Regions from separate parts of the Cellulomonas chengniuliangii genome, predicted to be linked through region 2. Evidence: predicted binding sites of a transcription regulator. Region 2 holds the regulator's gene; the other holds the start of a gene.

Region 1 (14,694 bases), 460 kb from region 2:
CGGAGGCCGGGTCGCCCTTGAGGCGCAGCTGCGCGAACGCGACGCTCACCTGGCGCCATCCGGCGGTGTCGTCGACGACCGAGCGCTCGAACAGCTGGCCGCCGCTCTTGAGCTCGAACCGCAGCTGGCCGCCGGCGCCCGTCCCGTGGAACCAGAACGCGAACCCGTCGTGCGCCGACCAGTCGGCGGACGCCGCGAGGTCATGGGTGAATCCGAACCAGTCGCCGGCGGCGGGGGCGCCTCCGACCAGCGCCTGGAGCGCCTGGTTGCCCGCGGGGGCGCCCGCCCTGTCCGCCGCGACGGTTGAGAGCGCCGGGGTCACGGACGCGGCGCTGCCCCATGTGGTGTACCCGGCGGGCACGCCCGACTCGAAGTCGTCGAGCACGTGCGCCGAGCCCACGTCGGGCAGGTCGCCGTGCGGGGTGATGGTGACGGTCGACGTGGTGCGGCCGCCCAGCAGCACGCCCGTCGGGTCGGTGAGGGTCAGCTCCACGGTCGTCACCGGGGCCAGCGGCCCGTGGTCGACCGTCTCGACGGCGACCTGCTGGGTCGTGGCGCCTGCGGGGATGGTCACGACCTGGTCGAGTGCCGTGTAGTCCGTGCCCGGGGCCGCGGTCCCGCCGGTCGAGGCCACCCGCACGGTGACGTCGCCCTCGGCGGGCGCGTTGAGCAGCAGCGGCACGGTGGCAGTCCCGCCGGCGGGCACCGACGTGGCGCCGCGCGCGAAGGACACCACGACGTCATCGGGCACGCCCAGGACCTCGAGGGAGTACAGCGAGTACCCGTACCAGTGCGGGCGGGCCGGGTCCCAGTCGAACGCGACCCGCTCCAGCATGACGACGCGCACGTACCGGGCGTCGGCGGGGGCGTCGAACGTCACGGTGTCGGACCCGCCGTCGCTCGCCTCGGACGCGACGGTGGTCCAGCTCGCGTCGTCCTCGGGGGCGGCAGTGGCCACCTGCACCTCGTAGGACGCCGCGTACGCGTCCTCCCACGCCAGCGTGACGCCGTCGACAGCGGCCGAGGCGCCCAGGTCGACCTGGAGCCACGCGGTGAACTCGACGTCCTCGTCGGGCCCGTTGCCGCTGGCCCACCGCGTGCCGGGGTCGCCATCGATCGCGTGGGACGCCGGGAACGAGCCGTCGACGTCGTCCTGCGAGGCGGAGGCCGTCGCGACGCCCGTGCGGGCGAGGTCTGTCGCTGCGAGCGCCGGCGTCGCGGTGGTGACGAGGGCCCCGGGGACCAGCATCGCGAGGAGTCCGACCATGGCGGCGCGTCGCCGTCGTCGTGGTGGGGGCGCGCTCGGCGCCGTGCGGTGGGTCGACCAGGACGTGCGCAGGGCTCCGGACACCGTTCACTCCTTTGTGAGACGACGACACCCCACGTAAGCACGAGACCGGTCTAGGCCACTAGGCCGAAAGGGTTACGGAAGCGTAACGGCGGCTGAGGCTTCGACGTCCTCGACTTCACGCTCGGCTAGTCCGCGATGGGCCCGTCGGTGCTCAGCCGCAGCTCCTCGACGTCGAGCTGGGCCTGGATGGCGCGCAGCACGCCGTCGTCGATCGTGCGCTCGTCGCGGAGCCTCACCACGGTCGCCCGCTTGTGCGCGATGAGCGCGAGCCGCAGCTCGGCGTACTGCCGGTCGGCGCGGACCACAGGGGAGTCGTCCGGGGCGTTCTCCGCGTCGATGACCTGCAGGCGCTCCTCGAACTCGGCGCGGGCCCGGGCGACGATCGCCGGGTCGGTGCCGAGTCGCGAGGCGAGGCCGTCGAGGGCGTCGAGCGCCTCCTGGGTGGCCAACCGGTTCGCGAGCGTCCGCTCCTCCGCGGGGGAGTCGTCCGGCGGGAACGCCGCCCAGCGCACCACCCGGGGGAGCAGGAGGCCCTGCACCACGAGCGAGAGGGTCACGACGCCCGCGGTCACGAACACCAGCAGGTCCCGTGACGGGAACGCCCCGCCCGACTCGACGGTGGTCGGGATGGCGAGGGCCGCGGCCAGCGAGACGGCGCCGCGGAAACCGGCCACGCTGCTGACCACCCGTGCGCGGTCGCTCATCCGGCGCAGCCGCTGGGAGGGTCGGCGGTCGATCAGCCGGATCAGGTACGTCGAGGCGAAGATGAAGGCCAGCCGCACCACGACGACGACGGCCCAGACGGTGACGGTGACGAGCAGGGCGGAGCCGAGGTCCCGGCTGGACAGCCCGCGCTCCGCCGACTGCACCTCGAGCCCGACGAGCACGAACAGCGCCGCGTTGAGCAGGTAGGCGCCGAACGACCAGAACACCACCGCGATCCGCCGGGTGGCGGCGGTGACCGTGCGCGGCCCGAACTGGCGCAGCATCAGGCCGCTGACCACCACCGCGAGGACGCCGGACGCCTCGACGGACTCGGCCAGCAGGAACGCGGTGAACGGCGCGAGCAGCCCCACCACGTTCTCCAGCACGGGATCGACCATGCGCGCGCGCACCACGTTGCCCAGCCATGCGGCGAGCGCGCCGGCCAGCACGCCCCCCACGTACGACAGGACCAGCAGCCACGTCAGCCGGCCGGCGGTGAGCGTCTCCTCGCCAGCAGTCACCCCCACTGCCACCCCGTACAGGACGAGCGCGGTCCCGTCGTTGATCAGGCTCTCGGCCCGGATGACGGCCACGTTCCGGCGCGGCAGCAGCCGGGACAGGGCGCCCACGGCGGTGGCGTCCGTTGGGGCGAGCGCGGCGCCGAGCACCCACGCGGGCCCCCACGGCACGCCGAACGCGTGGGCGACGGCGGCGACGGCGGCCGCGGTCACCACCACGAGGACCGTGCTGGTGAGCAGCACCGCGCGCAGGTTGCGGCGGATCTCCCGCAGCGAGCTGGTGATCGCCTCCCAGTAGAGCAGGGCGGGGAGGAAGACCAGCAGCATCAGCTCCGGCGGCAGGCGCACGAAGCGCAAGGCCGGCACGAGCCCCAGGAGCGCGCCGAGCAGGAGCAGGATCACCGGAGGCGCGATCCGCAGGCGGTTCCCCAGCGCTCCGCCGATCACGATGGCGGCGCCAAGGATCACCACGAGCTCCAAGGCCTGCACGGCTCCACCTCCGTCGGCCGTCGCGCGCCGCCAGGCCCTGGAGGGCCGGGAGGCGTCGCTCGATCGTCCTGCGCCGCCGCGCCCGCGGCCACCGCTGGGCCCCGGGTCAGCGCTCTGAGGGTTCCGAGGTGTCTCGCAGCACCGCGAGGATCGCCTCGGGGGTCGCGCGACCGCCCTGGGCTCCGGAGGCCCGGACCGCGAGCGAGCCCGCTGCCGCGCCCCAGCGGGCGGCGTCGGGCAGGTCGTGGCCCGTGCACCAGGCGGCAGCCAAGGCGCCGACGAAGGCGTCACCGGCGCCGGTGGTGTCGACGACCTGCGGTGCGGCGAACGCGGGGAGCGCCTCGTCGAGCGGTGTTCCGGGGGACCGGTCCACGAGGTGCGAGCCGTCGGTGCCGAGGGTCACGAGGACCGCGACGCCGAGGGCGCCGGCGAGCCGGGCGGCGGGGGAGCCCGAGGGCTCGTGGTCGAGGCCCTCGAGCAGCCATGCGCACTCGTGCTCGTTGACCACCAGGAGGCTCACGTGCCGCCACAGGCCCGGGCTGACGGCGATCGCCGGCGCCAGGTTCAGCAGGAACCGTGCGCCCGCCGCGGAGGCCGCCCGGGCTGCCGCCTCGATGGACTCGGCGGGGATCTCGCCCTGCGCGACGAGCACGTCGGCCGCCGTCAGGGAGCGCAGCGTGGCGGTGACGTGCGCCGGGGGGCACGCGTGGTTCGCGCCCGGGGCGACCGTGATGGCGTTCTCCCCGGCGGCGTCCACGGTGACGAGGGCCAGGCCGGTGGGCTCGGGCGAGCGCAGCACGTCGTCGACGTCGATGCCCTCGGCGGCGAGCGCGTCCAGCAGCGCCGCGCCGTCCGCGTCGTCGCCCACGGCGCCCACCATCGTGACCTGCGCACCCGCGCGAGCGGCGGCCACGGCCTGGTTGGCGCCCTTCCCGCCGCAGGCACGCCGGGTCTGCGAGGCCAGGACCGTCTGCCCGGGAGCGGGAATGGCCTCGACGGTGACGATCAGGTCCATGTTGAGGGAGCCGACGACGACGACCCGCCCGCTGGCGGGCTGCGACGCGCGGTCGGCGCGGGTGCTCATCGGCCCCCGCGGCGGCCCTGCTGGCCGGAGCCCTTGCCCCCGGGCTTCCCCCCGGACTTGCCCGCGGGCCTGCCCCCCGGCTTGCCCCCGGACCTGGCGCCGGGCTTGAGACCGGCCTTGCCGCCCGACGTGCCCGACCGCGCGCCGCCCTTCGAGGCCGCGCCCTTGGCCCCCGCGCCCTTCGAGGCCGCGCCCTTCGACGGAGCGCTCTTCGACGCCGACCGGTCGCGCGGCGGGTCAGCCGCCGCGGTCCGTCCCGCGATGCCCCGCGAGCTGTTCACCGTGCGGCCGCGGACGATGCCGACAAGCTCCTCGACGAGGTCCGTCGAGCGGTCCTCGACCCAGGCGAGCGCCACCGGCGACAGCGGGGCGTCGGGCACGGGCCGGTAGGTGACGTCGCGGCGGTGGTGCAGGCGCGCGAGGGACTGGGGCACCACCAGCACGCCCACGCCCGCGGCGACCAGGGCCACGGCGTCCGCGGTCGTGGCGGGCGGCTCCACGGACAGGCGGGCGCCGGGCGCGTCGTCCCACCCCAGCACGTCGTCGAGCGGCACCACGAGCGTCTCGTCGGCCAGGTCCTCCAGGCCGACCTCGTCGGCGGCGGTCAGCACGTGCTCGCGCGGGACCACGACCACGGACGTCTCGGCGTACAACGGGATGACGCTCAGGCCCTCGCGGTCGAGCGGCGTGCGGACCAGGGCGGCGTCGGCGCGGCCCTCGCGCAGGGCGGCGACCTGGTCGTCCGTGCTGGCGTGCACCAGCTCGAGGCGCACGTCGGGCAGGCGCTCGTTCCACACCCGCACCCACTTGGCGGGGGTGACCCCCGGCACCACGAGCAGCCGGAACGGCGTTGTGTCGTCCCCGGCGCCGTCGCGCTCGATGTGCTCGTCCATCAGCAGCCCCCGGTTCCGCGACCGGCTGCCGGTCGGCGTCGTTCCCTCGACGTCGTGCCGACGCGCTCGGCCCAGGTTACCGGCGACAGGCGCCGATGACGGCCTTGAGCCGGGCGCTCGTTACGCTGGGGGTGTGAGCGCGCCCCGGAAGACCCAGACCATGAAGCCCTCGACTGCGGCGCAGAAGCTCGAGGTGTACCTGCCCGCGACCCCCGCCGAGTTCCAGGAGCGGGACATCTCGCGTGAGGAGCTGCAGGAGCTGCAGCGCACACCCCCGCAGTGGCTGGTCGACCTCCGTAAGAACGGCCCGCACCCGCGCGGGGTCGTCGCGGCCCGCCTGCGCGTGTCGATCAGCGCGCTCGGCCGGCACGGGCTGACCGACCCCCTCACCACCGCGGAGATCGACGAGATCATCCAGAACCCGCCGGAGTGGCTGTCGCGCGAGCGGGCGACGCAGGCCGAGGTGAAGCGTGAGGAGCGCCGGCTCAAGGAGCGCGACGCCCAGCGGCGCGCGAGCGGCGAGAGCACGGACGCGCAGGCCTGACCTGACGCGACGCCGCTCACTGGCAGCGGCGGACCACCAGGTCCCGCACCTCGTGGCCGAGGTCGAGCCCGCGGCGCTCGAACTTCGTCACCGGGCGGTGCGCGGGCCGTGGCGCGAACCCGCCTGACGGGTTCTCCAGCCCGGGGTCGGCGTCGAGGACCTCGAGCATCGCGTCGGCGTACTCGACCCAGTCGGTGGCGCAGTGCAGTGTGCCGCCCACCACGAGCCGGGAGCGCAGCAGCGCGACGTGCGCTGGCTGGATGATGCGGCGCTTGTGGTGCCGCGCCTTGGGCCAGGGGTCGGGGAAGAACACGTGCACCGCGTCGAGGCTGCTCTCGGGAAGCCGGTGGCGCACCAGGTCGAGGGCGTCGCCGTGCGCCACCCGCACGTTCTCGAGCCCTTGCGCCTCCACGAGTCCGAGCAGGTGGGCGATCCCGGGCAGGTGGGCCTCGACGGCGAGGTAGTCCCGAGCGGGGTCGGCCGCGGCCATCGCGGCGGTCGTCTCGCCCATCCCGGACCCGATCTCCAGGACAAGGGGGGCCTCGCGGCCGAACAGCCGCGGCACGTCCAGCAAGCCGTCGGCGGTCTGCGGCATGGGGCCCTGCTCGGCGTCGTGCACGGAGAAGCCCCACCGCGGCCACAGCCGGGCCAGCGCGTCCTCACGCCCGGGGCCCAGCTGGCTGCGGCGCGGGTGGAAGGTGCGCAGCGGCTCGTACGGGGCGGCGTTGGTGTGCCGGAACGCGGCGGACGGGAGGGTCACGAGGGCTCAGCCTACGGACCTGGCCTGGGCCTCCGGCCGCGGCGTCAGGAGGTGAGCGGGGGAGTGGGCTCCTCCTCGGTGGACATCACCGCGAACGACTCCCCGAACGGCCCGCGGATGACCGCCATCCGCCCGTACGCGCTGTCCGCCGCAGGGCTCGTCACGACGCCGCCGAGCGTCGTCGCCAGCTCGACCGCCGCGTCGGTGTCGGCGACGGCGAAGTACGTGGTCCAGGCGGTCGGCACGTCGTCCACGACGTCGGCGGGGATCGCGCCCAGGCCGCCGGCGATATGACCGCCGATCTCCATGGTGTGGTAGATGAAGTCCGGTCCGCTCATGTCCCCGAACGCGTACTCGAAGAGCCGCGAGTAGAACTCGCGGGCTGTCGCCACGTCATGCGTCATGAGCTCGTTCCACACGACCGCTCCGGGCTCGTTGACCACGTGCGCGCCGGTGTGGAGGCCGGCCTCCCACAGCCCGAACACCGCGCCCGTCGGATCCGCCAGCACGGCAACCGTGGCCTGGTCGCCCTCATCGTCGAACGCCGCGATCTCCTCGATGACCTGGCCGCCATGGGCCACGCACCGCTCGACGGCGCCCTCGATGTCGTCGGTCGCCAGGAACGTCATCCACTGCGGCGGCTCCGAGGCGCCCTCGGGGTGGACCCAGAACGCGGCCGCCCGTCGGCCTCCGCGCAGGGCCGTCGTGCGGGATCCCGGACCCGCCTCCTCGAAGTCCCAGTCGAAGAGCCGGCCGTAGAACCTGCGGGCGACCTGCCTGTCCGGAACGCGCAGCTCCACCCACGCCGGGACCCCCTCCGGCCAGCGCTCCTCCCTGGTGCTCATCCCAGACCCCCCTGGTGAGACAGTCCCGGCGGCCCGGGCCTCTGTGCCATCACACCACCGGGGCCCGGCATCTCACCACCGCTCGGGTCCGGGCGCCGCGCCACCCGTGTGCGGGCATGAGCAGACCCCGGGAGTCAGGGTTCCCGGGGTCTGCTCCGCGGGGCGCCAGGGGATGCGTCCCGCCCGCACGAGGCCTCAGGCGGCAGCGCGCCCCAGCCCTCGGAAGTCCCAGCCGGCCTCGCGCCAGTCGTCGGCGTCGAGCGTGGTCGAGGCGGATCGCGAGCGGCAGGCCCAACGCCGCGACATCGCTGTCCTGCTCGCCTTCAGCCGGGCGGCCTGCTCCTTGTCGAGCGCCTCGCGCAAGGAGCCAGCCTGCGCCCGGCTGCTGCGGAGCTGGCCGAGCTCGGCGAGCTCGGCCATGAGGTCGTCGTCCAACGCGGGCCGCGGCTCCGGGAGCCGGGGGGATGGCGCCGCGCCGGGGAGCGGGGCGGGATCGGGGGCCGGAGCCGGGTCGCCACCGGCGTAAGCGCCGGCCCGGGCCGACTGCGCGGGCATCGAGTACAGCGACCGCGAGTTCTCCAGCCAGCCCGCCCAGCGGGTGATCCAGGACCGGGTCGGCTCGAGGATCCGCTGCGGCGTTGTGACGCCGCCGATGGTGGCGTCGGCGAACGGCTTGATGATCTCGGGCAGCGTGCCCTCGGTCCAGATCGTGTCGGAGTCGAGCAGCACGGTGATCTCGTGCCGCGACATCTCGGTGCCGATCTTCACCGCGTTCCGCTTTCCCTGAATGGGGGTGTGCACCCATTGCACGAGTGGCGCGAACTCCTCGCAGACTCCGACTAGGCCGGGGTTTGGCGCGCCATTGATGACCACGATCACCTCGTCGGGCGACTGCTCGGTGACGCGCACCAGGACTTCCCGGAAGAGGTCGAGCGGCTCGTCGACGACGGGGACGATCACGCTGGTTCCCGCATGATGCTCGGCGGTGAAGGGGCGGTAGCGGCGCGAGAGCACGACCTTCAGGAGCCAGAGCGCCCACACCAGGCCGGAGACCACGGCGCAGAGGTAGACCTCGTTGTTGTCGTCGAGCATGTGACGGATCTGGAGCAGGAAGATGAACATCGCGCTGACCTTGGGTGACGTCGTTGTTCGGGCTGGAGGTGCGCTCGGCGTCATCGACGAGGCGGGTGGACGGGGACCGTCGGACGAGGCGCGCCGACGCCTTCGCCGAGCATGCTCGGCGACCGCTCCGGGGTGGTCTCCGAAGCGGTGCGGTGGGTCGGGGCGGCTGGGGCGATGCCTACCGGTTGGTCTGGTTAGGCGTGTTCCACACCTTGGCGGCTCACGGCCGAAGAATGCAACCTCCGATGTGAGGGCAGGTCGCTTTCGGGGTCATTTCAGGGGGCCCGTCTGAACCGAATGTCCGAAATTGCAATACCTTGGCGCGGCGCCTGGACAAGTCAACATGAGAGAACTCTCATTGACGGACGCACGTCCAGGACGGACGTCTTGAACAAGCGTCCATGAATTCATGGCGACAATTTGCGGACGGGTATTACTTGTGCTTGAGGGGATCCCCGAGGCGGTCAGCGGGTAGTGCGTCGAGCCAGTCCAGCACCTCGCGGAGGTATCGGCCCCGCGCCTGCTCGGCGGAGAGCGCGAGGTCGTGGGCGCCGCCGGGGACCTCGACGAAAGTGGTGTCCGGCCCCAGTCGCGCAGAGCGCGCCGCGATCTGCGCGACGTCCAGCACCGAGTCCGTCGACAGCAGCGCATCGTGCCACCGGTCGTCCGGGCCGGTGGCGTCGGAGGCCAGCACCAGCACCGGGCAGGAGATCGCCAGGCCGCGCGCCACCCGCGCATGGCCCCGGCGCACCGTCCGCAGCCACCCGGCGCGCACCGGGAACCCGCCATGCGGCTTCCAGGCCAGGTCGTAGTCCCACTCGCCGCCCGAGGCCGCGTGCAACGCCTGCCCGTAGTGGGGGCTGAGCTTGCCGACCACCAGGCGGGGCGCGAGCGGCCCCGCCACGTCGATCAGGCGCGTGGCGACCACCCGCTCGAACCACGAGCCGCGCAGGTCCAGCCACGGGCTGTTCAGCACCAGGGCGCCCACGACTCCGTCGTCACGCCGGGCGTCTGCCCACAGCGCGGCGATCAGCCCGCCGGTCGAGTGGCCCATGAGGACGAGCTCGTCGTGGTCGACGAGCAGCAGCCGCGCCGCGGCGTCGAGCTCCTCGCTGTGCACGGACAGGTCTGTCACGTAGTTGGGCTCCTGCCAGGGGAGCAGCGACCGTCCGTAGCCGCGCAGGTCGAGCGCGTAGAAGTCGTCGCCGTGCGCCGCGAAGGCGTCGCCGACGTGGCGCTGGAAGAAGTAGTCGACGAACCCGTGGACGTAGAGCACCGCTCGGCGCGCCGCCGGTGCGCCCGGGTCCGGGGTCCGGCGCACCAGTGTGGCCACCGGCGACCTGCCGCTCCGGTCGGGGCGCAGCGGCAGCGTCTGCGCCGTCCACCCCTCGCCCAGGACGTCAGGCGCGGGGGAGGCGGGCCTGGTCGCGAGCGCGTCGTCGGGCATGTCGTGATCGTGCCATGAGGGCGTCCCGGCTGTTGTGGTTCGGGGGTTCCCGGCCCGATCCGCGGTGGCCTGCATTGCGGTCCGCGCGGGGCGGGCTGAGGCTGGACCGTGAGTGCTGGACTCGGGGGGTGGCGTCAGGTGGCGGCAGGGCGGCCGGAGGGTGGAACGCTGCGGGGATCGGCTGGGCGTCAGTCCTGGGCCGTGGCGCCCTGTGGCGCGGGCGAGGCGTCGGTGGCCCCGTCTACCGCGCCGCGCCCGGCCGTGGGCGGCCCGGCGTCCGCGTCCGGCGCGTGGCCGGTGTGTCGCGCGCGAGCGAAGGCCGCGCCCGCGAGGGCAAGGGCGAGGGCGACGACGCCGCCAGCGAGCCACATCCACTGCCGGTCGGGCGGCGGGGCCACGGCGCCCTCGATGGCGTACCCCTGCGCGGACAGCGTCAACCTGTCTCCGCGCACCGCGTGCCAGGTGACGGTGCGCCCGTCGAGCTCACCGTTGTGGTCCACGACCACCCCGGGGAACGTGATGCGGACCCGCACGTCGAGCTCGTCCAGGTCCGCGCCCTCGGCGCCGCCCGCTGGCCCTCCCAGCATCGCGTCCGAGACGTCGATCGCGCCCGAGACGACGAACTGGTCGCCGTCGCGCGTGATCTCCACCGACGAGCCGTCGTTGCCGAAGGTGTCCAGTGGCGCGTTCTCGACCGTGACCCGCTTGCCCGCGAAACCGGCCTCGGTGAACGACTCCACGGTGGCGCCGGGCACGTCGCCGGCCAGCGCGGGCAGCTGCAGCGACTCCACCAGGGCCTCCGCGGTGACGCCCGAGCGCTCGGCGAACTCCTCCGACACGGCGAAGGTCAGCGACCCGCTCTGCGTGTCGTCGGGGTGCAGGGTGGTCGCGAGGTCGACCCGCACGCACCCGGCCAGGCCGAGTGTCACGAGGGCCACGAGCGCGACGGCAGCGGTGCGTCGAGGCATGGGGCACACCCTGGCGCCCGGACGACTCGTGCGGAAGGGGTAAACCGGACAGTGCCCGACCATGCAGCCTTGAGCCGAGTAGACTCAACTTCAGATCCTGGCCCGTGCGGGTAGCCGCCGGGCCCACCGCACCCGCTCTTGTGGCACCGGAGGAACGATGGACGCGAAGTTCACCACCAAGGCGCAGGAAGCGCTGGGCGACGCCATCCAGCAGGCGTCCGCCGCGGGCAACCCCCAGCTCGAGCCCGCCCACCTGCTCAACGCGCTGCTCACCCAGGACGGCGGCGTCGCCAACGCGCTGCTCGACGCCGTGGGCGCGGACCGCACCGCCCTCGGCCGCTCCGTCCGGGCCGCGCTCGTGGGGCTGCCCGCCGCGACCGGCTCAGCCGTGGCACAGCCGACGGCATCGCGCGCCACCGCCGCCGCGCTCGAGGCGGCACAGGGCGAGGCGCGAGCGCTGGGCGACGAGTACGTCTCCACCGAGCACCTGCTGATCGGCGTCGCCGCAGGCCAGAGCGGCATGGCGGACGCGCTGCGGGCCCAGGGGGCCTCGCGGGAGGCGCTCGTCGCCGCCCTGCCCACGGTCCGGGGCAGCGGGCGTGTCACGAGCCCCAACCCCGAGGGCACGTTCAAGGCCCTCGAGCAGTACGGCAACGACCTGACCGCCGCCGCGCGCGACGGCAAGCTCGACCCGGTGATCGGCCGTGACTCCGAGATCCGCCGCGTCGTGCAGGTGCTGTCCCGCCGCACCAAGAACAATCCCGTCCTGATCGGGGAGCCCGGAGTCGGCAAGACCGCCGTGGTCGAGGGCCTCGCCCAGCGCATCGTCGCCGGCGACGTGCCCGTCTCGCTGCGCGACAAGCGGCTGGTGGCGCTCGACCTGGGCGCCATGGTGGCCGGCGCCAAGTACCGCGGCGAGTTCGAGGAGCGGCTCAAGGCCGTGCTCGAGGAGATCAAGAACTCCGACGGCGAGGTCGTCACCTTCATCGACGAGCTGCACACCGTGGTCGGCGCCGGCGCCGCCGAGGGCTCGATGGACGCCGGCAACATGCTCAAGCCCATGCTCGCCCGCGGCGAGCTGCGGATGGTCGGCGCCACCACGCTCGACGAGTACCGCGAGCACATCGAGAAGGACCCCGCGCTCGAGCGCCGATTCCAGCAGGTCTTCGTGGGCGAGCCCAGCGTCGAGGACACCATCGCGATCCTGCGCGGGCTCAAGGAGCGGTACGAGGCCCACCACAAGGTCACGATCTCCGACGCCGCGCTGGTCGCCGCCGCCGCGCTCTCCGACCGGTACATCCCCGGCCGCCAGCTCCCCGACAAGGCCATCGACCTGATCGACGAGGCCGCGAGCCGACTGCGGATGGAGCTCGACTCCTCACCGGTGGAGATCGACGTGCTCCAGCGGGCGGTGGACCGGCTCACCATGGAGGAGCTCACCCTCGAGAACGCGGACGACGACGCGTCGCGCGAGCGACTGGAGAAGATCCGCGCGGACCTCGCCGACCGCCGTGAGGAGCTCGCCGCCCTGACCGCCCGATGGGAGAAGGAGAAGGCCGGCCACAACATGGTGGGCGACCTCAAGGCGCGCCTCGACGAGTTGCGCGGCGCCGCCGAGCGGGCCGAGCGCGAGGGCGACCTGGCCGCCGCGGGACGCATCCTCTACGGCGAGATCCCCGCCGTGCAGAAGGAGATCGACGAGGCCGAGCGCCACGAGCAGGAGGTCGGCGAGGAGGACGCCGCGGGACCGGCGCCCGCGCCGATGATCGCCGAGAAGGTGGGCCCCGACGAGGTCGCGGAGGTGGTCTCCGCCTGGACCGGCATCCCCGCCGGGCGGCTGCTCGAGGGCGAGAGCGCCAAGCTCATGCGGATGGAGGACGTGCTGGGTGGCCGGATCATCGGGCAGAAGCAGGCCGTCGCCGCGGTCTCTGACGCGGTGCGCCGCGCTCGGGCGGGCGTGTCCGACCCGGACCGCCCCACCGGCTCGTTCCTGTTCCTAGGCCCCACCGGCGTCGGCAAGACCGAGCTCGCCAAGGCGCTCGCCGACTTCCTGTTCGACGACGAGCGCGCGATGGTCCGCATCGACATGTCGGAGTACTCCGAGAAGCACTCGGTGGCTCGGCTCGTCGGGGCGCCCCCCGGGTACGTCGGGTACGAGGAGGGCGGACAGCTCACCGAGGCGATCCGCCGGCGCCCGTACTCGGTGGTGCTGCTCGACGAGGTGGAGAAGGCCCACCCGGAGATCTTCGACATCCTGCTGCAGGTGCTCGACGACGGGCGCCTCACCGACGGCCAGGGCCGCACGGTCGACTTCCGCAACGTCATCCTGATCCTCACGTCCAACCTGGGCTCCCAGTTCCTGGCCGACCAGACGCTCGACCCGCAGGCCAAGGAGGATGCCGTGATGGCCGCGGTCCGCACCGCGTTCAAGCCCGAGTTCCTCAACCGCCTCGACGACGTGGTGCTGTTCCACGCGCTGAGCCTGGAGGACATCGGGCAGATCGTGGACCTGCAGGTCGCGAACCTGGCGAAGCGCCTGACCGACCGGCGGCTGGTGCTGGACGTGACCCCCGCGGCGAAGGAGTGGCTTGCGATCGAGGGCTACGACCCGGCTTACGGCGCGCGGCCGCTGCGTCGGCTCGTGCAGAAGGAGATCGGCGACCAGCTCGCCCGGCTGCTGCTGTCCGGGCAGGCGCACGACGGCGACACCATCGTCGTGGACCACCCCTCGCCCGAGGACCGCGGCCTGACCCTGACTGCCACAACCGCCTGACCTGCGGGTAGGCCCGCCGCCGGCTCGGCACAGGTCGCGCGGCGGTCGCCGCGCGACCTGTGCGGGTCTGGAAGAGTTCCGCCATGACCGCGACGACGACCGCCCTGCCCACGCCCCGGCACGCCGACCCGCGGGACGCGCCCGCCCTGCGCTGGGGGATCATCGCGCCGGGGTGGATCGCGGGCCAGCTCACCTCGACGATGCACGCGCACACCGGGCAGCGGGTCGTGGCCGTCGGGTCGCGCTCGCCTGAGCGTGGCGCCGAGTTCGCGCGGCGCCACGGTGTCGAGCGCGCCTACGCGGGGTACGAGCAGCTGGTCGAGGACCCGGACGTCGACGTCGTGTACGTCGCGAGCCCGCACAGCCACCACCGCGAGCAGGCGCTGGCCGCGATCGCCGCCGGCAAGCACGTGCTGGTGGAGAAGGCGTTCACACGCAACGCCCGCGAGGCTCGGGAGGTGGTCGACGCCGCCCGCGCCGCCGGGGTGATGTGCATGGAGGCCATGTGGAGCCGCTACCTGCCGCACACCGACGTGGTGCGGCAGCTCCTCGACGATGGCGTGATCGGCGACGTGCGCCTCGTGACGGGGGACTACGGCGTGCGGACCGATCCTCCGGCGGGGCACCGCCTGCTCGATCCCGCGCTGGCTGGCGGGGTCCTGCTGGACCTGGGCGTGTACCCGCTGTCGTTCGCGTCGTTCGTGGCCGCGCACGCCGGCTGGGGGGAGCCGGTCGCGGTGCACGCCGCGGGGGTCCTGGCGTCGACGGGGGTGGACGCACAGGCCACGGTCCTGCTCGACCATGCCGGTGGCGGCCAGGCCCAGGTCTTCACCTCGATGCTGACGGCCACGGGCCGCACCGGGACGATCGCCGGCTCGGAGGGGCGGATCGAGCTGGGCGAGGACTTCTTCGCGCCGTCGACGGTGACTTTGCTCCAGGGGGACCGCCGCCTGGTCTGGGACGAGGACCCGCTGCGCGGCCACGACGGCCTCTGCTACCAGACGGCCGCGCTCGCGCGGTACGTCGCGGAGGGCCGCACCGAGTCGCCGTGGATGCCGCTCGAGGAGACGGTTCGGGTGCTGGAAACCGCCGATGAGGTCCGCCGACAGCTGGGTGTCGCCTTCCCCGGAGAATGAACACGATTTCATTGGTGCTTTGTCACTCATACGAGTGAACAAGAGGCTCAAACAGTCCC
Region 2 (14,694 bases):
GTCCCGGGTCCCGTGCTCGCCGCAGGGCGTGACGCGGACGTCTTCGCCCTCGACGAGGAGCGGGTGCTGCGGCGCTACCGCTCCGGCCGCTCCGCCCTCGGCGAGGTGCGGCTGATGGCCCACGCCCGCTCCCACGGCTTCCCCGCCCCCGAGGTCTTCAGCGCCCAAGGCCCCGACCTGGAGATGGAGCGGCTGCACGGCCCCACCCTGCTGCAGGCCATGGCCGCGGACGAGGTGTCGATCGCTGACGGGGCCGCCGTCCTCGCCGACCTGCACACCCGCCTGCACACCGTGCCGCTGCCCGAGGTGGCGGGAGACGGCTCCGCGCAGTCCGGGGCGCCGCTGGCCAGTCGGCTCGACCAGTGCCTCGTCCACCTGGACCTGCACCCGGCCAACATCATCCTCACCGAGCCGCACGGCCCCGCGCTGGTCGACTGGGCCAACGCCACGATCGGCCCGGCAGGCCTCGACGTCGCCATGACGTCCGTGATCATCGCCGAGGTCGCCGTCGACGCTGGCGGCGCCTACTCACGGGCCGCCCGCGCCCTGCTGGTCGCCTTCCTCGCTCTCGCCGGTGTGGACCCGCGCCCCCATCTCGACGTCGCGGCCCAGCGGCGCGCCCACGACACCACCCTGGTGCCCGGCGAGCGCGAGCTCGTCCCGCTGGCCCAGGAGTTGGTCCGGCACTACGCCGACATCGCCTTCGACTCGCCCGCGAGCGACGCCCGCGCCTGACCCGGACGCCGGCGCGGTCTCACGCGTCAGGCGGCTCGGCGGCTCCGGGAGCGGCGGGTCCGTGTTCGGCGCGTCCGCTCTCGACGTCGGGCCGTGCGCGCTCGGGCGCCGGCCCGAGCACGGTAGAGACCTACCGCTCGGCGCGCCGCCGGGGCGCGAACGTCTCGCCGCGGTCGGGCTCATGCAGCGCGCACACCAGGGACGCGCACCACGCCGGGTGCTCGACCAGCACACCGTGCGAGGCATGGGGAACGACCGCGAGCTCGCCCCGCGGCAGTGCCCGGTACAGCGCGATCGCGTGCTCGAGCCGCACCTCGTCGTCGTCGCCGACGATGACCAGCGCCGGGCAGGCCACAGCCGCGACGTCCTCCTCGGTGAGCGTCAGCTCGCTGCGGCGCATCTGCGCGTTCTTGGCCACGATCACCGGGTAGTGCTCCGGCCCATCGGGCGAGACCTCGGCGTAGGCGTCAGCCATGGGCGCGACGACCGCCTCCGCCTCCTCCAGCACCCCGGGTTCCCACCCGTCCCGGTGGAAGACCCCAGCGACCAGCACGACATCCCGGACCAGGTCCGGGCGTCGGCGAGCGACCTCCAGCGCGACCACGGCGCCGTCGCTGTACCCGAGCAGGTGCACCGGCGCCCCGACTTGCGCGTCGATGAGGTCGGCCGTGTCGTCGGCCATCGCGGCGTAGGTCAGCGGGCCGTCGACGTCCGGGGTGCGCCCGTGACCGCGCCGGTCCGGCATGAGCACCCGGTAGCGGTGCCCCAGGTGCGGGAGCAGCGACTCGAAGACCCGCGAGTCGGCGCCACCGGGGTGCAGCAGCACCAGCGGCTCGGGCCCATCGCCGTGCCCGGCGAACCACTGGCGGACGGGCGGGGTCATCGGGCCAGTATGCGCAGGGCCCGGCCTCGCCCGCCGGGCGGAGTGCTGCCGCGGATGCGGACCGCCAGAGGCCTCCCCCTGGGCGCGCCCGCATCCACGACCTCGCCAACGGCGCGGCTACTCGACGCGGCGCAGGACCATGCCGCCGTGATGCAGAACGCCCTGGATGAAGTCGCCGTCCGCGGTGAACCCCGTGTCGTCCACGTAGTCGATGTGATCGCCGGTGACGGTGTACCTGCCGGTGTACGCGGACTCCCGCGTCCCGCGAGCCTCGACGTATCGCCCGCCGGGGAGCAACTCGTGGCGGACGCGCCCGTCAGCGGTGTGCCACATGCCGACATAGGGGTGAGAGGTGGTCTCGGGCATGTCAGTTCTCCTTCGTGGTCGTCGGGCTCAGCGGCGCTCGAGCGTGTAGGGCCCGTGGTGGAGGACACCGTCGATGAACTCGCCGAACGCCCAGAAGCCCAGGTCGTCGAGGTAGTCGATGCGCTCGCCATCGATCCAGAAGGAACCCTGGAACGCGTGCGGGCGGCCGCCACGGGTCTCGTCGTAGCGTCCATCCGCCGTGAGCTCCTGGTGAAGGAAGTCAGACGTGTCGATCCACATCCCCAGGTAAGGGCTGGTGGAAGCGGCGACCTCACCCGCACGCGTGGAGTCCGGCCGTTCGGGGGCGTTCGCGGTCCGCTCCCCGTTCCAGAGCACGACCTTGCCGTCGACGACGATCGCCGCCACGGACTCAGGCCGCGTCAGCACGGTCATGATGGCGCTCGCGGCGTCGGTCGCCAGCGCGGCGTCCACGATCGCGAAGCTCCCCGTGTTCCCCGGCCAGAGGGTCCCGACATCCGAGGCCCGGCTGGCATTGAGGCCGAGCGCGGCACGGGCATCGATCACCACGGGCACGATGACCATGCCCGCGCAGTCGATCACGAGGGCGTTGTCGTCGCCCGCGGCTGTCACGATGCCCGGGCCGGTGCCGACGATGAACCCCTCGCCGAGGAGGATGTCAGCATCCTCCATCTCTCCGACCAGCGAGTCGAACACGTGGACCTGGGCGCCGACGAACAGCAACGGCTGCGCGTAGGCGGCCTGGTTGTCGATGATGCGTGCCAGCAGCTCGGGTGTGAATGCGTTGTTCATGCTTCCTCCTCGATCCCCTCGGTGGAGATCCTGACCACGAGCCTGCGGGGCCGCGTTCGGAGCAAACAGACCGTGACGCACCGAGGGTGGGCGCACCCCGGCTGCACGGTGGGGAACGCGCGGGGACAGCCTGGGTGTGCCACGCCCTGTCACCGACGCTCCCGAGCGGGCAGGCTGTCTGCATGGCGACCAATGACCTCGGGCTCTTCCTCACCGCGCGCCGCGCGGCCCTCAGCCCCGACGCCGCCGGAGTCCGCTGGAGCGGGGTGCGTCGCGTGCCCGGCCTCCGCCGCGAAGAGGTGGCGATGCTGGCCGGCGTCAGCGTCGACTACTACTCCAGGCTCGAGCAGGGGCGCGAGCACAACCCGTCAGCATCCGTTCTCAATGCGCTGAGCCGAGCACTCGACCTCGCAACCGATGCGCGCGAGCACCTGTTCCGCCTGGCGGGCGCGACGCCCTCCGCATCCCCGTCACCTGTCAGCGAGCAGGTCGACCCGTCGCTGCATCGCCTGATGGACGCGTGGCCCGACACCCCGGCCCTCATCCTGAACCGCCGCCTGGACATCCTCGCCCTGAACCCGCTCGCCCGAGCGCTCTACTCGCCGTTCGAGGAGACCGAGAATCTCGCCCGGATGGTCTTCGTGGATCCCGCGGGGGCGGCCTTCTTCGACGACTGGGACCGGTCCGCGCAGGCGTGCGTCGCGAACATCCGGCTGGCGCTGGGCTACGACCCGCATGACGGCGCCACGCTCGCACTGGCGGAGGAGCTGCGCGTGAGCCCGCGCTTCCGCGCGCTCTGGGCCCATAACGACGCGCGTGGGAAGACTCATGAGGCCAAGGTGTTCGTCCACCCGGACGTCGGGCGTCTCACCCTTGAGTTCAACTCGTTCGATGTGCGGGGCGCCGCCGGCCAGCAGCTCATCGTCTACCGTGCGGAACCCGCGTCCGCGAGCGATCACGCCCTGAGGCTCCTCGCGACGATCGCGGCGACCCGCGATGCCGCGGTCCACGCTGCAGGGCAGGAGCTCGGCCGGTAGGAGCTGTGGCGACATTCCCACGCCGGCGCGCACGGGTCACACGGGGACCAACGGAACGCACTGACGCCGCCGACCTCGTGGAGGTCGGCGGCGTCGGTACGTCAGGGGCGGGAGGTCAGAACTCCCAGTCCTCGTCCTCCGTGTTGACGGCCTTGCCGATCACGTAGGACGAGCCCGAGCCGGAGAAGAAGTCGTGGTTCTCGTCAGCGTTGGGCGACAGCGCCGAGAGGATCGCGGGGTTCACGTCCGTCTCGTCGCGGGGGAACAGGCCCTCGTAGCCGAGGTTCATGAGGGCCTTGTTGGCGTTGTAGCGCAGGAACTTCTTGACGTCCTCGGTCAGGCCGACGCCGTCGTAGAGGTCCTGCGTGTACTCCACCTCGTTGTCGTACAGCTCGAAGAGGAGCTCGAAGGTGTAGTCCTTCATCTCCTGCTTCTCCGCCTCGGACAGCTTCTCGAGGCCCTTCTGGAACTTGTAGCCGATGTAGTACCCGTGCACGGCCTCGTCACGGATGATCAGGCGGATCAGGTCGGCCGTGTTGGTGAGCTTGGCCCGGCTCGACCAGTACATGGGCAGGTAGAAGCCCGAGTAGAACAGGAAGGACTCGAGCAGCGTCGAGGCGACCTTGCGCTTGAGCGGGGAGTCGCCGCGGTAGTACTCCATGACGATCTCGGCCTTGCGCTGCAGGTTCGGGTTCTCCTCCGACCAGCGGAACGCGTCGTCGATCTCACGCGTCGAGCACAGCGTCGAGAAGATCGACGAGTACGACTTGGCGTGCACCGACTCCATGAACGCGATGTTGGTGTACACCGCCTCCTCGTGCGGCGTGAGCGCGTCGGGGATCAGCGAGACGGCGCCGACGGTGCCCTGGATGGTGTCGAGCAGCGTCAGGCCGGTGAAGACCCGCATCGTGAGCTCCTGCTCCTGCGGGTTCAGGGTGGCCCACGACTGGATGTCGTTGGACACCGGCACCTTCTCGGGCAGCCAGAAGTTCCCGACCAGGCGGTCCCAGACCTCGGCGTCCTTGTCGTCCTCGAGGCGGTTCCAGTTGATCGCCGAGACCCGGCTGACCAGCTTCAACTTCTCACTCATCACAACTCCATCGTGTTCTTGGACGCGCGCGCACAACCGGTCACAGCATGCACGAGACGCAGTTCTCCACTTCCGTCCCCTCCAGCGCGAGCTGGCGCAGGCGGATGTAGTACAGCGTCTTGATGCCCTTGCGCCAGGCGTAGATCTGGGCCTTGTTGATGTCGCGCGTGGTGGCGGTGTCCTTGAAGAACAGCGTCAGCGACAGGCCCTGGTCCACGTGCTGCGTGGCCTCGGCGTACGTGTCGATGATCTTCTCGTAGCCGATCTCATACGCGTCCTGGTAGTACTCCAGGTTGTCGTTCGTGAGGAATGGCGCCGGGTAGTAGACGCGCCCGATCTTGCCTTCCTTGCGGATCTCGATCTTCGACGCGACGGGGTGGATCGAGGACGTCGAGTGGTTGATGTACGAGATCGACCCGGTGGGCGGCACCGCCTGCAGGTTCTGGTTGTACAGCCCGTGCGCCTGAACCGAGGCGGCCAGCGCGCGCCAGTCGTCCTGCGTCGGGATGTGCACGCCCGCGGCCTCGAACATCTCGCGGACGCGGGCAGTCTTGGGCTCCCACGTGCCGTTCACGTACTTGTCGAAGTACGCGCCCGACGCGTAGGTCGAGTCCTCGAAGCCGTCGAACGCCTTGCCCCGCTCGATCGCGAGCAGGTTCGACGACCGGATCGCGTGGTAGGCGACGGTGTAGAAGTAGATGTTCGTGAAGTCGAGGCCCTCTTCGGACCCGTAGTAGACACGCTCACGGGCCAGGTACCCGTGCAGGTTCATCTGGCCGAGGCCGATGGCGTGCCCGCCGTTGTTCGCCCGCTTGACCGAGGGCACCGACTCGATGCTCGTCTGGTCCGAGACCGCGGTCAGCGCGCGGATCGCCGTCTCGACCGTCGCGCCGAAGTCGGGCGAGTCCATCGCCAGGGCGATGTTCATCGAGCCGAGGTTGCACGAGATGTCGCGGCCCACGTGGTCGTAGGACAGGTCCTCGTTGAACGTGGACGGCGTCGAGACCTGCAGGATCTCCGAGCACAGGTTCGAGTGGGTGATGCGGCCCTTGATCGGGTTCGCCTTGTTCACCGTGTCCTCGAACATGATGTACGGGTAGCCCGACTCGAACTGCAGCTCGGCGAGGGTCTGGAAGAACTCGCGGGCGTTGATCTTCGTCTTGCGGATCCGCTTGTCCTCGACCATCTCGTGGTACTTCTCGGAGACCGAGATGTCCGCGAACGGCACGCCGTAGACGCGCTCGACGTCGTACGGGGAGAACAGGTACATCGGCTCGTTCTTCTTGGCGAGCTCGAAGGTGATGTCGGGGATGACCACGCCCAGCGACAGGGTCTTGATGCGGATCTTCTCGTCGGCGTTCTCACGCTTGGTGTCGAGGAACCGCATGATGTCGGGGTGGTGCGCGTGCAGGTACACCGCGCCGGCGCCCTGGCGCGCGCCGAGCTGGTTCGCGTAGGAGAACGAGTCTTCGAGCAGCTTCATCACGGGGATGACGCCGGACGACTGGTTCTCGATGTGCTTGATAGGCGCGCCGTGCTCGCGGATGTTGCTGAGCAGCAGCGCGACGCCGCCGCCGCGCTTGGAGAGCTGCAGCGAGGAGTTGATGCCCCGCGCAATGGACTCCATGTTGTCCTCGATGCGGAGCAGGAAGCAGGAGACGGCCTCGCCGCGCTGCGCCTTGCCCGAGTTGAGGAAGGTGGGGGTGGCCGGCTGGAAGCGGCCCGCGATGATCTCGTCGACCATCTTGATCGCGAACTGCTCGTCGCCGCCGGCGAGGGTCAGCGCGACCATGCAGACGCGGTCTTCGAACCGCTCCAGGTAGCGCTTCCCGTCGAACGTCTTGAGCGTGTACGACGTGTAGTACTTGAACGCGCCCAGGAACGACTGGAAGCGGAACTTCTTGGAGTACGCGTGCTCGAAGAGGCTCTTGACGAACGCCGCGTCGTACTGCGCCAGGACCTCGGGCTCGTAGTACTTGTTCTCGACCAGGTACTCGAGCTTCTCCGCGAGGTCGTGGAAGAAGACGGTGTTCTGGTTGACGTGCTGCAGGAAGTACTGCCGCGCGGCCTCACGGTCCTTGTCGAACTGGATGCTGCGACCGTCAGGTCCGTACAGGTTGAGCATCGCGTTGAGCGCGTGGTAGTCGAGCCCGGTCTCTACGCCGGAATCTGTGACTGTCGCTGCCAAAATGTTCCCAACCCTTCGCGGACGCGTGTGACGTCCTCAGTCGTTCCTAGGAGCTCGAAGCCGTACAGGTAGGGGACGTGGCACTTGGCCGCGATGATGTCCCCCGCGATGCAGTACGCCTCGCCGAAGTTCGTGTTTCCCGCGGCGATGACGCCGCGGATGAGTGAGCGGTTGCCCTCGTCATTGAGGAACTTGACCACCTGCCGCGGCACGGCCCCACCCTCGTTGCCGCCACCGTAGGTGGGCGTCATCAAGACGTAGGGCTCGTGCACGCGCAGGAAGGGCTGCGTGGGCGTCAGCGGGATGCGCTGCGCCGCGATCCCGAGACGCTGGACGAACCGGTGCGTGTTGTCTGACGCACTCGAGAAGTAGACCAGTGAGCTCATGATGGCTCCCTCGCCTCGAGTCAGTCAGGTGATGCCGTGATGCTCGGCCCGTCGGGGCCGCGAGCGGTCAGGCGACCGCGACAGCCGCACGCTCGGCGAGCGCCTTGATCTGGTCGGGCCGGTAGCCGGACCAGTGCTCGCCGTCTGCGACGACGACGGGCGCCTGCATGTGGCCCAGCGACACGACGTAGTCACGAGCGGCGGAGTCCTGGCTGATGTCCACGATCTCGTACTCGAAACCGGCCTTGTCCAGCGCACGGTAGGTAGCAGTGCACTGCACGCACGACGGCTTGCTGTAGACCGTGATCGTCATCGTGGCTCCCCCAGATGTGGCACCCGCGGACTGCCCGCGGCGAGGGTCTCGACACTACACCTAGTGGTCGGTGATTGCTCTCACCACTAGCGGTTGTGCTTACACGCGTGTCGTTCTTCACCCTCTGTGGACAACTCCAGGCTAGAGCGAGGGTCCGACACGGCCCGGACCTGCATGTTCTCCACGGTCCACAGAGCGCCCACATGGCCCTCCACAGGGCCCTCCACAGGCCCTCGCCCGATTCGTCCCGCGTGCCGTCGCGCGACGCACCGGACGAATCGCCGCGCCTGCCCTCGTGGTTGTGCCGGACATCACCCGGACGGACCTCTGGGACGCGCCGACGCAGACGCGCCGCAGCGCCGCGAGCGGTGCCAGAGTGGGCGCATGGCCGAACTCAGCGAGCTGTTCGCAGCAGACCACGCGACCGCACTCACCCGCACCGCCGCGCTGGACGCCGGCGACGTGCCCGACACCGCCACCCACATCGAGCTCACGTCGGTGGGCCCGGCCGAGCTCGAGGCCCTCGGCGAGATCGCCGCCGAGGTGGTGCGCTTCGGCACCGGCGACCTCGAGTTGGAGGAGGTCGACCTGGACCACGAGAACCTCTTCGAGCTGCCGCCGTTCCTGGTCGACCTGCTGGTCGAGCTCGGGCGCACGGACGACGAGGACGCGCTGGGCGAGGTCGCCGAGCGCTGGGCCGCCTCGGACGTGATGGAGGCGACGGCCGGCGAGCTGGCCCTGGTCCTCTCGGACATCGTCGACCTGGTGACGACGGCCTCCCGCGAGGACCTGCACGTCTACCTGTGGACCGAGCCCCTCGGCTGACGGCGGTCGCCTCGACGATCCACGCGTCGTCCTTCGCGACATCTCTTGCGCAATAACTCTTGCGCAAGAGATGTTGCGCATCTGCGCTCCTCATCATGGACGGGCACGAGGCACAGCCGACACCGCGCACGGACGCCGCGGTCCGCACCAGCGACCCCGAGCGGATCCGCGCCCTGCCTCGCGACCCGCACCGCCCGGGAGGCCGACATCGCGCGGGCCCTCGCACTCCGCTCAGGCGCGGGCGTCTGACCGCACCCGCCCGGGACGGGGTCCCTACCGGGGGTCCGTCGGGCGACGGCAGTCGCCGCACAGGGCGACGACCGTCACGCCGAGCACCGGGCCCGAGGCCCGCTCGAGCAGCGGCATGACCTCGCGGATGTCGAGGTCGTCGATCCGGTCGCACCGTGGGCACACGGCGTGCCCGTGGCCGTGGCCGACGCCGTACCGCGACCCGCGGAAGCCGTCGACGCGGTGGGCTAGCCCGGTCTCGACGAACCGCGCCATGGTGCGGTAGACGGTCGAAGGCCGGATGTGGGGCAGCTCGGCGCGGACAGCGTCGACCAGCTCGTTGCCGGTGAGGTGGCGGTCGGCGTCTTCCAGTGCGCGGAGGCAGGACAGGCGTTGCTGGGTGACACGCCCGGTCGCGGAGAGCGCGTCGCGCAGTGCCTCGTCGTTGGTCCTACCCGGCAATGTGGGACGACCACCTCTCCTCGACGCGCCCGAAGCGCCAGACGGCGAGTGCGACCAGCCACGAGACCAGGAACAGCCCCACGATGACGTAGCCGGCGTAGTCGAGGCCGATGTCGGCGATCGCCCCCACGAGCCCGGTCGTGATGTCGAACCGGTCCGCGAACACGCTGACGAGCTGGATCGTGCCGATCACCAGCGCGACGATCACCGAGATGGTGGTGATCGTCAGGTTGTAGAACACCTTGCGCACCGGGCGCGCGAACGCCCAGCCGTAGGCGCCGTTCATGAAGACGCCGTCGAGGGTGTCCATCAGGCACATCCCCGCCGCGAACAGGATCGGCAGCAGCAGGATCGCGTAGAACGGCAGGTTGAACGCCGCAGCGCCGCCCGCCAGGACCAGGAGGCCGATCTCGGTGGCCGTGTCGAAGCCGAGCCCGAACAGCACGCCCACGGGGTAGATCTGCCAGGGCTTGGTGATCGACTTGGTGAGCCCGCCCAGGAAGCGGTTCATGAATCCCCGGGAGTCGAGCTGCTTCTCGAGCGCGGCCTCGTCATAGGCGCCGGTGCGCATGGAGCGGAAGACCTTGAGGATGCCGACGAGCGCGGCGAGGTTCAGGATGCCGAGGATCCACAGGAAGGCCCCGGACACCGACGGGCCGATGATGCCGGTCACGGTGTGCAGCGTCGAGCTGTCGTCCTCGAGCGGGCCGACGATGGCCTTGACCCCGAGCGCGAGCAGGAACGCCAGGCCGAACACGATGGTCGAGTGCCCCAGCGAGAACCAGAAGCCGACCGAGAGCGGCTTCTTCTGGCGTCCGGCGCCCTGGGCCTCGCGGGCGATGTTGTCGCCGATGAGCTTGCGCGTCGTGTTGTCGACCGCCGCGATGTGGTCCGCGTCGAACGCGTGCCGCAGGCCGAACGTGTAGGCCAGGATCCCGACGCCAACGGTGTAGACGGGGTAGTCGCCTCCGAGAGCGAAGTGCTGCGGCGCCACGACGCCGAGCAGCAGCCCGAATCCGACGACGTGGAGGACCGCGATGAGCGACGTCATCCCGATGAGGCTCCGCCGGTCGGCGCTGGACAGGCTGCGCCGGAAGTCCCGGAGGTGTGCCCCCACTCCTGGCGCCTGGTCGGTCGATGCGGTGGAGCGCTCTGCCATGGTGGTTCCCCCCTGGGACAGGCCGTCGGCTCACCGCCGCATGACCGAATTCCAGGACAACCCAGTTGCGACTCGCTCGCAACACGTGCGGCCTCCGCCCAGCCGCGCAGCGGCTCCGGGGCGGCAGGCCCTCAGCGGTAAGTGATCTCCGTGCGTCTCGTCGGGCGCCACAGCACGATGGCCCCGCCCGTGCTCCGCTGCTCCCCCATCCGGGCCCGCTGGCCGCGGCGCATCGCGATCACGTCGCCCGTGGGGCCGGCGGTGAACACCCGCCGGCCCGGCTCCGCGAACGAGCGCAGGTACTCGACCTGCTGGGTCAGCCGCGCGACCTCGGCCTCGAGGTCGAGGATGCGCTTGATCCCCGCGAGGTTGACGCCCTCGTCCTGCGAGAGCCGATGCACCTCGCGGAGCTGCTCGATGTCCCGCCACGAGTAGCGGCGGCCCCGGCCACGGGTGCGCCGGGGCGAGACGATGCCCAGCCGGTCGTACTGCCGCAGGGTCTGCGGGTGCATGCCCGCGAGCTCGGCCGCCACCGAGATCACGTACACCTGCGCGTCTTCCGCCAGCATGTCTCGCCCCTTCGCCGTCACGTGTTCAGGTCAGGTCACATCAGGTCCGGGCCTGCGCCCGGAGGTCGGCGCGCACGTCCTCGCCCGCGGTCGCCACACCGAAGGCCTCGACCGCGTCGCGCGCGGCCCCCGTGAGCTTCTGCGGCACCACGACCAGCACGGTGACCAGCAGGTCGCCCGTGCCCTTGGACGTGGTGATGCCCCGGCCCTTGACCCGCAGGGTGCGTCCCGACGGGGTGCCCGCCGGGACCTTGAGCCGCACCGTGCCGCCGTCCAGGGTCGGCACCTCGATCTGCGCGCCGAGCGCGGCCTCGTCGAAGGACACGGGCACCGTCTCGCGCAGGTTGTTGCCATCGAGGGTGAACACGGGGTGCGGGGTGACCCGCACCGTGACGACCAGGTCCCCCGCGGGCCCGCCGTTGGCGCCGGGCCGGCCCTTGCCGCGCAACCGGATCTTCTGCCCGTCGTGGACCCCCGGGGGGATGCGGGCGTTGACCGTCCGCCCCTCGACGCTCAGTGAGACGGTCGAGCCCTCAGTGGCCTGCCGGAACGGCAGGGTGGTGACGGCCTCGAGGTCGGCGCCCTGGCGGGGTCCGCGGCCCCCGCCGCCGAACCCACCGCCGAAGCCGCCGCCACCGCCGCCGAACAGGCCGCCGAGGATGTCCTCGAAGCCGCCGGGCATGTCCTGTCCGCCACCGCCGCCGGTGGAGAACCGCACCCGCTGGCCGCCTCCACCGCCGAAGGCTCCGCCGAACAGGTCCTCGAACCCGGCGGCGCCCCCGCCTGCGCCGGCGCCCGAGAACCGCGGGCCGCCGGCCATCGCGCGCAGCTGGTCGTACTGCTGACGCTGCTCGGGGTCGGACAGGACCGAGTAGGCCTCGCCGACCTCCTTGAACTTCGCCTCGGCGCTCGAGTCGCCCGGGTTGTGGTCCGGGTGCATCTGCCGGGCGAGCTTGCGGTACGCCTTCTTGATCGCGGCCTGGTCTGCGTCCTTGGGGACGCCGAGAGCGGCGTAGTAGTCCTTCTCCAGCCAGTCCTGGCCGCTCACGGCGTCTCCCTCCGGCTCAACTCAGGCTGCTCGACGCACCCCAGCGGATGCCGAGCCTCAGGCATCCGGGTCGACGACTGCGACCCGGGCCGCCCGCAGGATGCGCTCGCCCGCCCGGTACCCGGGCTGCAGCACCGTCGCGACGGTCGGCTCCGCGACCTCCGAGGAGTGCGAGTGCATGAGCGCCTCGTGCACGTTGGGGTCGAAGACCTCGCCCTCGGCCCCGTACCGGACGATGCCGAACCGGCCCAGGATCGCCTCGAGCTTCTCCGCGATCGAGCCGAAGGGCCCAGTCAGGTCGCCGTGCTGACGCGCGAGCTGGATGTCGTCGAGCACGGGGATGAGCGCCTCGGCGACCTCCGCGACACCCCGCTCGCGAGCGACCGAGGCATCGCTCTTCGAGCGCTTCACGTAGGACGTGTACTGCTGCTCGAGGTTGTAGTACGCCGCGTTGGCGCGCTGCAGCTCGTCGAGTCGCTCGGCCGCCAGGCCCTCCGCCGCGACGAGCGCCTCGTGCATGTGCGCGTCCGCCTCGGCCTCGAGCCCGGCGAGCGGGTCGGCCTCGGCGCCCTCGGGCTGGGCGCCCTGGTCGCGCACTGCGCCCGTCTCCGGGTCGATGCGCCGCTTGTCGGTGAAGCGGGGCGTCTCCTCGCCGGAGGGGTCGGGGCGGCCTTCCCCGCCGGCGGGGGTCCGGTCCTCGCTCACTTGGACTCGTCCTCGTCCACGATCTCGGCGTCGACGACGTCCTCGTCACTGGCCGTCGCCGAGGGGCCACCGTCGGTCGGCGCCTCGCCCGCGGCGCCGGCGCCTGCCGCCGCCCCGGCCTGGTCGGAGGAGTACAGCGCCTCGCCGATCTTCTGGGCGGACGTCACGAGCTGCTCGTGCTTGGCCTTGACGGGCTCGATGTCCTCGCCCTCGAGCGCGGTCTTGAGCTCGTCGATCGCCTTGTTGACGTCGGACTTCACGTCGTCGGAGAGCTTGTCGCCGTTGTCGGCCAGGAGCTTCTCGGTCGAGTAGACGAGCTGCTCGGCGGAGTTGCGGGTCTCGGCCTCCTCGCGGCGGGCCTTGTCCTGCGCGGCGTGCGCCTCGGCCTCCTTGACCATGCGGTCGATCTCGTCCTTCGGCAGCGCCGAGCCGCCGGTGATCGTCATCGACTGCTCCTTGCCCGTGCCGCGGTCCTTCGCGGAGACGTGCACGATGCCGTTGGCGTCGATGTCGAAGGTGACCTCGATCTGCGGGACGCCGCGCGGGGCGGGGGCGATGCCGGTGAGCTCGAAGGTGCCCAGCGGCTTGTTGTCGCGGGCGAACTCGCGCTCGCCCTGGAAGACCTGGATGAGCACCGACGGCTGGTTGTCCTCGGCGGTGGAGAAGATCTCCGAGCGCTTGGTCGGGATGGCCGTGTTGCGCTCGATGAGCTTGGTCATCACCCCGCCCTTGGTCTCGATGCCGAGGCTCAGCGGCGTGACGTCGATCAGCAGGACGTCCTTGCGCTCGCCCTTGATGACACCGGCCTGCAGCGCGGCGCCGATGGCCACGACCTCGTCCGGGTTGACGCCCTTGTTGGGCTCCTTGCCGCCGGTGAGCTCCTTGACCAGCTCCGTCACGGCGGGCATGCGGGTCGAGCCGCCGACGAGGATGACGTGGTCGATGTCCGACAGCTTGATGCCCGCGTCGCGGATCACGGCGTGGAACGGGGCCTTGGTGCGGTCGAGCAGGTCCGCGGTCATCTGCTGGAACTGCGCGCGCGTGAGCTTGCTGTCCAGGTGGACGGGGCCGTTCTCGCTCATCGACAGGTACTGCATCGAGATGTTGGTGCTCGTCGCGGACGAGAGCTCCTTCTTGGCCTGCTCAGCGGCCTCGCGCAGACGCTGGAGGGCGATCTTGTCCTTGGACAGGTCGACGCCCGTGGAGTTCTTGACCTCCTTGATGAGGTGCTCCACGATCCGGTTGTCCCAGTCGTCGCCGCCGAGGCGGTTGTCGCCGGAGGTGGCGCGGACCTCGATGGTCGAGAAGTCGTCGTCCTTGCCCACCTCGAGGAGGGACACGTCGAACGTGCCGCCACCGAGGTCGAAGACGAGGATGAGCTCGTCCTCCTTGCCGCGCTCGAGCCCGTAGGCGAGCGCCGCGGCGGTGGGCTCGTTGACGATGCGCAGCACGTTGAGGCCTGCGATCTGACCGGCGTCCTTGGTGGCCTGGCGCTCGGCGTCGTTGAAGTAGGCCGGGACGGTGATGACCGCGTCGGTGACGGGCTCGCCCAGGTACTCCTCGGCGTCGCGCTTCAGCTTGCCGAGCACGCGGGCGGAGATCTCCTGCGCGTTGTACTTCTTGCCGTCGATGTCGACGGACCAGTCGGTGCCCATGTGGCGCTTGACCGACGTGATGGTGCGGTCGACGTTCGTCACGGCCTGCCGCTTGGCGACCTCCCCGACGAGCACCTCGCCGGTCTTGGAGAACGCGACGACCGACGGGGTCGTGCGGGATCCCTCGGCGTTGGCGATGACGGTGGGCTCGCCGCCCTCGAGGACCGAGACCACGGAGTTGGTGGTGCCGAGGTCGATGCCTACTGCTCGTGCCATGAGCGTGCGCCTTCTTTCGTGTGGGTGCGTGAACCCCGGGGATGTCGCCACCGAGGGT

What was found. Region 2 encodes HspR, which represses chaperone genes until heat shock. Its sites were predicted from a motif close to AAGTTGAGTCNNNNNGACTCAACTT; they were not measured.
Region 1: a site for HspR is predicted at 10,793-10,817, ahead of clpB (ATP-dependent chaperone ClpB). Genes of this name have one in related genera too.

The regions. Positions count from the first base shown of each region.
Region 1 is NZ_CP101988.1:191,958-206,651, forward strand. It holds gene NP064_RS00870 (glycoside hydrolase family 3 N-terminal domain-containing protein) at 1-1,351, opposite strand, end outside; gene NP064_RS00875 (Na+/H+ antiporter) at 1,477-3,063, opposite strand; gene NP064_RS00880 (ribokinase) at 3,170-4,147, opposite strand; gene NP064_RS00885 (LysR family substrate-binding domain-containing protein) at 4,144-5,040, opposite strand; gene NP064_RS00890 (DUF5997 family protein) at 5,174-5,584, shown strand; gene trmB (tRNA (guanosine(46)-N7)-methyltransferase TrmB) at 5,601-6,344, opposite strand; gene NP064_RS00900 (VOC family protein) at 6,389-7,189, opposite strand; gene NP064_RS00905 (glycosyltransferase) at 7,385-8,311, opposite strand; gene NP064_RS00910 (alpha/beta hydrolase) at 8,745-9,758, opposite strand; gene NP064_RS00915 (LppM family (lipo)protein) at 9,947-10,726, opposite strand; gene clpB (ATP-dependent chaperone ClpB) at 10,884-13,499, shown strand; gene NP064_RS00925 (Gfo/Idh/MocA family protein) at 13,583-14,635, shown strand.
Region 2 is NZ_CP101988.1:3,308,387-3,323,080, forward strand. It holds gene NP064_RS15350 (phosphotransferase family protein) at 1-735, shown strand, start outside; gene NP064_RS15355 (alpha/beta fold hydrolase) at 866-1,618, opposite strand; gene NP064_RS15360 (Atu4866 domain-containing protein) at 1,736-1,984, opposite strand; gene NP064_RS15365 (Atu4866 domain-containing protein) at 2,012-2,755, opposite strand; gene NP064_RS15370 (helix-turn-helix domain-containing protein) at 2,938-3,792, shown strand; gene nrdF (class 1b ribonucleoside-diphosphate reductase subunit beta) at 3,908-4,882, opposite strand; gene nrdE (class 1b ribonucleoside-diphosphate reductase subunit alpha) at 4,923-7,070, opposite strand; gene nrdI (class Ib ribonucleoside-diphosphate reductase assembly flavoprotein NrdI) at 7,040-7,456, opposite strand; gene nrdH (glutaredoxin-like protein NrdH) at 7,524-7,769, opposite strand; gene NP064_RS15395 (hypothetical protein) at 8,154-8,594, shown strand; gene NP064_RS15400 (Fur family transcriptional regulator) at 8,868-9,284, opposite strand; gene nicT (Nickel transporter NicT) at 9,274-10,443, opposite strand; gene NP064_RS15410 (heat shock protein transcriptional repressor HspR) at 10,575-11,012, opposite strand; gene NP064_RS15415 (DnaJ C-terminal domain-containing protein) at 11,053-12,060, opposite strand; gene grpE (nucleotide exchange factor GrpE) at 12,118-12,765, opposite strand; gene dnaK (molecular chaperone DnaK) at 12,762-14,636, opposite strand.